DNA from 2 places in the Amycolatopsis endophytica genome. Region 1 is predicted to be linked to the other one. Evidence: riboswitches for the same ligand, from Rfam matches in the RefSeq annotation. Region 1 holds a riboswitch; the other holds the start of a gene.
The links. Region 1 has a riboswitch for S-adenosylmethionine ahead of HNR02_RS30650 (aminotransferase class V-fold PLP-dependent enzyme). Riboswitches for the same ligand answer to the same signal wherever they lie in the genome.
Positions count from the first base shown of each region.

Region 2: it holds a riboswitch for S-adenosylmethionine, as region 1 does, so the genes downstream of both, thrC (threonine synthase) here and HNR02_RS30650 (aminotransferase class V-fold PLP-dependent enzyme) in region 1, are expected to answer to the same signal.

Region 1 covers NZ_JACCFK010000002.1:1,070,219-1,073,406, forward strand. Annotated here, with positions in the region: gene HNR02_RS30650 (aminotransferase class V-fold PLP-dependent enzyme) at 26-1,360, opposite strand; SAM riboswitch class IV at 1,395-1,509, opposite strand; gene HNR02_RS30655 (potassium/proton antiporter) at 1,556-3,034, opposite strand; gene HNR02_RS30660 (ArsR/SmtB family transcription factor) at 3,168-3,188, opposite strand, start outside.
Region 2 covers NZ_JACCFK010000001.1:28,133-31,320, forward strand. Annotated here, with positions in the region: gene rpsT (30S ribosomal protein S20) at 1-142, shown strand, start outside; gene holA (DNA polymerase III subunit delta) at 368-1,348, opposite strand; SAM riboswitch class I at 1,485-1,617, shown strand; gene thrC (threonine synthase) at 1,631-2,896, shown strand; gene HNR02_RS00145 (ComEC/Rec2 family competence protein) at 2,909-3,188, opposite strand, start outside.

The sequences.
Region 1 (3,188 bases):
GTGCGTGCAGCGGGCCGGGAAGGGGTCAGCGGAGGAAGGCGGGGAGTGGGCGCGGGTCCGGCGACGGGGCCCATTGGCCCTCGACCAGGGCGTAGGTCCATCGGGGGCCCCTGGCGACCACCTGACGCAGAGCTGTGATCAGCCGGTCCACGTGTTCGGGCGTTGTGCCTAGCCCGAGGCTCACTCGCAGCGCCTGCGTGCCCTCCTCGCCCGTGCGCGCCACCAGGCGCGAGACCGCGATGTGCGCGCAGAACGCTCCGTCGCGGACGCCGATTCCGTATTCGGCGGAGAGGACCGCCGCGAGACGGCCCGGGTCCGTTCCCGTGAGCACGAAGCTGACCGTTCCGACCCGTGACACGCCACCGTCGAACAGGCGCAACTCGCTCAACCCCGGCACCGCCGCCAGGCCACGTTCGAGCCGGTCCAGCAAAGCCTCCTCGTGGGCGATGACGGCGTCCCACGACGCGCTCAACCGCTCGCAGGCCACACCCAGCGCGTACACGCCCACCGTGTTCGGCGAGCCGGCCTCGTGGCGTTCGGAGGCGCCGGCCTGCCACGCGACGCCCACGGCCTCCCCGTTGCGGCGCACCGACTTCGTCGCGCCGCCACCCGCCAGGTACGGGTCCGCGGCGCGCAGCCAGTCCGCGCGGCCGATCAGCGCGCCCGCCCCGAACGGCGCATACAGCTTGTGCCCGGACAGTGCCACGTAGTCCACGTCCAGCTCGCGCACCGAGATCGGCCGGTGCGGGGCCAGCTGCGCGGCGTCCAGTGCGACGCGGGCGCCGTGCCGCCGGGCCACCGCCGCGATGTCCGCCACCGGCAACAACTCCCCGGTCACGTTCGAGGCACCCGTCACCACCACCAGGCGCGGCCCCTCCGGGCACGCCCGCAGCGCCTCGTCCACTGCGGACACCGCTTCGAGACGCGTCGCGGGCAACGGGATGCGCTGCACGTTCGGCCCGCGCCACGGCAACAGCGCGGCGTGGTGCTCAGTGTCGAACACCACCACCGACGTGCGCCGCGGCACGCTGCGGGCCAGGAGGTTCAGCGCGTCGGTCGTGTTGCGGGTGAACACGACCGCGTCCGACGGGCGGGCCCCGGCGAACCGGCGCAGCACGTCGCGGGTGCGCTCGTAGACCTTTGTGGACACCTGCGAGGCGAACCCGGCGCCACGGTGCACACTCGCGTAGTAGGGCAGGAACTCGTCCACCGCGCGCCGCACTTCGGCCAGGCACGGCGCGCTCGCCGCGTGGTCGAGGTTGGCGTAGTCCAGCTCACCGCCGGTGACCAACGGTACGGAAGCCGCGGCGGTCACAGCCGGGACGACGGGGGTGCCGACACGGTCGAGAGCGAGAGTCACCGAAAAGCTCCTCGGGTCCGGGACCCGCATGAGGGGTCCGCGCTTGCCCGCCGCACCTCGCGACGAGCCAGGTCCTCACCCGGGGCACCCCACCGCGGAAGGAGGGTTGCCGGCCAGCGAGCCGGGGCTTGACGCTGGCACTCATGACCTACCGCCACACCGTAGCCGATCCCCCGGCCACGGCGCCAGCGCCTCTCACCTGCCGGACTCGCCCTTCCAGCGGGCCAGCGGCCCGGCCCGGTCCACCGCGCGGATCCGGCGCTCGGCGGCCTCGCGCGCGGACTCCGTCGCCACGATCAGGATCTGGTCCCCACGCTGCAGGCGATCCGTCCGCTGGGGCGTGAAACTGCGCCCCTCGCGCACGATCAGGCTCAGCGAGGCACCGGTCGGCAGCCGCAGCTCGGACAGGTACACACCATGCAGGCGCGAGCCCTGGTGGACCTTGACCTGCAGCAGCTCGGCCTGCAACTCGTCCAGCGGGGCCGCGTCCACCGCGATCTCCTTGGGTTCGGTGTCGGCCGTCAACCTCAAGACCCGCGCGAGCGGGCCGAGCGTGGCACCCTGCACCAGCGTGAGCACGATCACGAGCACGAAGACCGCGTCGACGAGGTGCTGGGCGCCGTCGAACTGCTGGGAGAGCGGGATCATCGCGAGCACGATCGGCACCGCCCCGCGCAACCCCGCCCAGGACAGGAACACCTGCTCGCGCAGCGGGACCCGGAACGGCAGCTGGGTGATCAGCACCGAGACCGGCCGGGCGAGCAGCAGCACCACCGCACCCGCGATCAATCCGGGCACGATCGCCTCCAGCAGACGGCCGGGCGAGGCGAACAGGCCCAGCAGCACGAACAACCCGATCTGCGCGAGCCAGCCGAGGCCCTCGGCGAAGGACACCGTGTCGGACCGGTGCGGCAGCCGGGAGTTGCCCAGCACCACCGCGGCGACGTAGGTGGCCAGCAGCCCGGACGCGTGGAGCAGCTGCCCCGACGAGTAGGCCAGGAAGCACACGGCCACCGTCGCAAGTGGATACAGGCCGGTCGCGGGCAGCGCCGCCCGGCGCAGCGCCCACGCCCCGGCGAACCCGAGCACCAGCCCGAGCGCGAGTCCCGCGGCCAGTTCGTAGACCACCAGCAGCGGCAGCGACCAGTCGACCCGGGTGCCCTCGGCGAGCACGACGACCGCGATGTAGGCGGGCGCGTCGTTGATGCCGGATTCCAGCTCCAGCGCACCGACCAGCCGTTTGGACAGCCCCACCCGGCGCAGCACGGAAAACACCGCGGCCGAGTCGGTGGGCGCCAGCACCGCACCCCACAGCAGGGCCGCGCGCCAGTCCAGTCCGAGCAGCCAGTGCAGGGCGGGCCCGGTGATCGCGATGCTCAGCGCGACCGCCACCGTGGACAGTGCCACTCCCTGGCCCAGCGCGGGTTTCACCGCGGCCCAGCGGGTCGTCAGCCCGCCCTCGGTGAGGATCATGACGAGCGCCGCGAGCCCGAGCGCCTGGGTCAGGAACGGGTCGGAGAACTGGATGCCGAACCCGGCTTCGCCGAGCAGCACCCCGATCCCGAGGTAGAGCAGCAGCGACGGCAGGCCCAGCCGGGTGGAGAACCGCACCGCGAGGACGGCGGCCAGCAGGACGGACGCGCCCAGCCCCAGCACGACCGGCAGCTCGCCCACCCGCACCTCCCCTGCCCGGATTATCGGCTACCAGAATAGGGAGGCGGGATGGGAGCGGGTCATCCGAGGGTTCCGCCGGGCCCGGCGAGGCCGCGTTCTCCTTGCGCCCCAACGAGGGGCGCGGACCGCGATGTCAGGCGGCGCCGGGTCGCTC
Region 2 (3,188 bases), on a different contig from region 1:
GTCGGGTGACAAGACCAAGGCCGTCGAGCAGCAGCAGATCGCCGCTCGCGCCCTGGACAAGGCCGCCAGCAAGGGCGTCATCCACGCGAACCAGGCCGCGAACAAGAAGTCCGCGATGGCCAAGCGCGTCAACCAGCTCTGAGCAGGACCTCCACGAGGGCGGGCATCTGCGGATGCCCGCCCTTTGTGCTGTGGTGCACTATCTGCCTGTTCAGGCACCACGAAACGTGGTCTCCCGGCGCCGCGCGGCGGCGCCGTCACGCCGCGACCGAGGCAGGTTTCATCCCTCTCGTCGGCGGTACGAGCGTTGGGTCGCCGACCGCATCAGCACCGGCTCCACCCGCGCCGGACGTTCGCCCGTGCGGGGTCAGCGCTTGTCGCGGGCGGCGGCCAGTTCCAGGACGGCCCGTTCGAGCGCGTAGGACGGGTCCGCCGCCTGGCCCTTGACCTCACCGTTCACGCGCGCCACTACCGCCATCGCCTCGGCGAGGCCCGCCTGTGTCCATCCCCGGGACTGTCCCTGGGCCTTGCGGATCTTCCACGGCGGCATCCCGAGCTCACCCGCCATCTGGTTCGGGTTGCCGCGGCCGGCCGCGGACACCCGGGCGATGGTCCGCACGGCGTCGGCCAGCGCGTCGGCGATCAGGACGTGCGCCACGCCGATCTGGAGCGCCCACCGCATCGCCTCCAGCGCCGCCCCGCGTTCTCCCCCGACCGCCTTTTCCGCCACTGCGAAGCCGGTCACGTCCGCGCGGCCGCGGTGGTAGCGCCGCACCGCCTCCTCGTCGACTCGGCCGCCCGAGTCGGCCACCAGCTGCGACGCGGCCGCGGCCAGTTCCCGCAGGTCGGACCCGACCGCGTCGATCAACGCGGCGACACCCGCCGGGTCGATCTTGCCCCCGGCCTGGCGGACCTCGTTGCGGACGAACGATTCCCGGTCGGCGGGTCTGGTGATCTTCGGGCACTCGGTGACCTGGGCTCCGGCCTTGCGCAACGCCGCCGGCAGCGCCTTGGCCGCCTTGCTGCGCCCGCCACCGGTGTGCACGACGACCAGAACGACCCCGTCGGCAGGCATCTTCGCGTAGGCCAGGACCGCGTCGGACAGGTCCTGGCCGATGTCCTGCGCCGCGTCCAGGACGATCACCCTGCCCTCGCTGAACAGCGACGGGCTGACCAGCTCCGCCAGCGCGGGCGGGGTGAGATCCGACACCCTGACCTTCGTCAGCTCAGCGGCCGGATCCTCCTTCCTGGCCTGGTCGAGCGCAGCCCGGACGGCACGCTCGACGAGCAGTTCCTCTTCGCCGAGCACGAGCTGGAGAGGAGCGGTGGTGGTTGCCGGCGCGGTCACGAACCAGATACTGCCACGCGCGACCGACAGTTCCGGACCGTGATGAAACCCGGAGGGGCATGGCGTGGCCCGAGCCCGGTGCCGTATGTTGTTGACCGGGCGTTGCCGCAGCGCGGTATCCCCGACAACTGAACACCGCTCATCCAGAGGGGCAGAGGGAACGGCCCGACGAAGCCCCGGCAACCGGCGTCAGCCTGTCATCTCGATTCCGCGAGGTAGCTGACGACCACGGTGCCAATTCCGGCCCGCGCCAGCGGGACAGATGAGGAAAGGAACCTCGCGATGACTGCAGCCCTCGATTCGACCGCCACCGGCCGCACCGTCGACCTCGGTCCGGCTGTCGAGCTGGTCTCCAAGGAAGAGGGTCACCGCCAGCCGCTGGCCCCGGAGTTCGTCTCCGCCGAGGACTTCTCGCCGCTCGAGGTCGCCTACGACTTCGGACGCGTGCGCCGCGAGGACATCGAGTCCGGCCCGCGCAACATCTGGCGCTACAAGAAGCTCCTCCCGGTGCCCTCGAACGTCGAGGAGATCCCCAACACCGAGCCGGGCTGTACCCGGCTGGTGAAGGCCGACCGGCTCGCCAAAGCTCTCGGCGTCAAGAGCCTGTGGGTCAAGGACGACACCGGCAACCCCACGCACTCCTTCAAGGACCGCGTCGTCGCCGTCGCACTGGCCGCGGCCCGCGAGTTCGGTTTCGACACCCTCGCCTGCCCGTCCACCGGCAACCTGGCCAATGCCGTCGCCTCGGCCGCGGCCCGGGCCGGCTGGCAGTCCGTGGTGCTGATCCCGTCCTCGCTTGAGCGCGCCAAGATCCTGACCACCGCGGTCTACGACGGCAACCTGATCGCCGTCGACGGCAACTACGACGACGTCAACCGCCTGGCCACCCAGCTGGCAGCCGAGCACGAGAGCTGGGCGTTCGTCAACGTCAACGTCCGCCCGTACTACTCGGAGGGCTCGAAGACGCTCGCCTTCGAGGTCGCCGAGCAGCTCGGCTGGCGGATCCCGGAGCAGATCGTCGTGCCGATCGCGTCGGGCTCCCAGCTGACCAAGGTGGACAAGGGCTTCCGCGAGTTCGCCAAGCTCGGCTTGGTCGAGGACACCCCGTACAAGGTGTTCGGCGCCCAGGCCGCGGGCTGCTCGCCGGTCTCCACCGCGTTCCGCAACGGCCACGATGTCGTCCAGCCGGTCAAACCGGACACCATCGCGCGCTCGCTGGCGATCGGCAATCCGGCCGACGGCCCGTACGTGCTCGACACCGTCCGCCGCACCGGCGGTGCGATCGAGGACGTCACCGACGAAGAGGTCGTCGAGGGCATCCGCCTGCTCGCCCGCACCGAGGGCATCTTCACCGAGACCGCCGGTGGTGTCACCGTGGCGACGGCGAAGAAGCTCATCGAAGCCGGCAAGATCGACCCGGACGCCGAGACCGTCCTGCTGATCACCGGTGACGGCCTCAAGACCCTGGACGCGATCGAGAACCACGTCGGTCCGAAGGCGACGGTCGCACCGTCGGCGGCGGCCGTGCACGAAGCTCTCGGTCTCTGAGCATCTCCTGCCTCACTTTCCCCGGCGCACCACTGCGGGGCCGGCCTGGTCGGGGATCACCGCGGTGTCGCCGTCGGTGTCCGTGCGGGTGATGAGCGCGCCGTCCGCGGTCAGGGTGTCGAGTGTCGTGCGGTTCGGGTGGCCGTACCGGTTGCCCGGACCGACGCTGACCAGCGCCAGCCGCGCGGACACCGCGGCCAGGAACTGCGGGAGCGAGAACCTGCTGCCGTGGTGCGGCACCTTGAGGATCTCCGCGTGCAGATCGGCTCCCGCGGCGAGCAGGTCGGCCTGT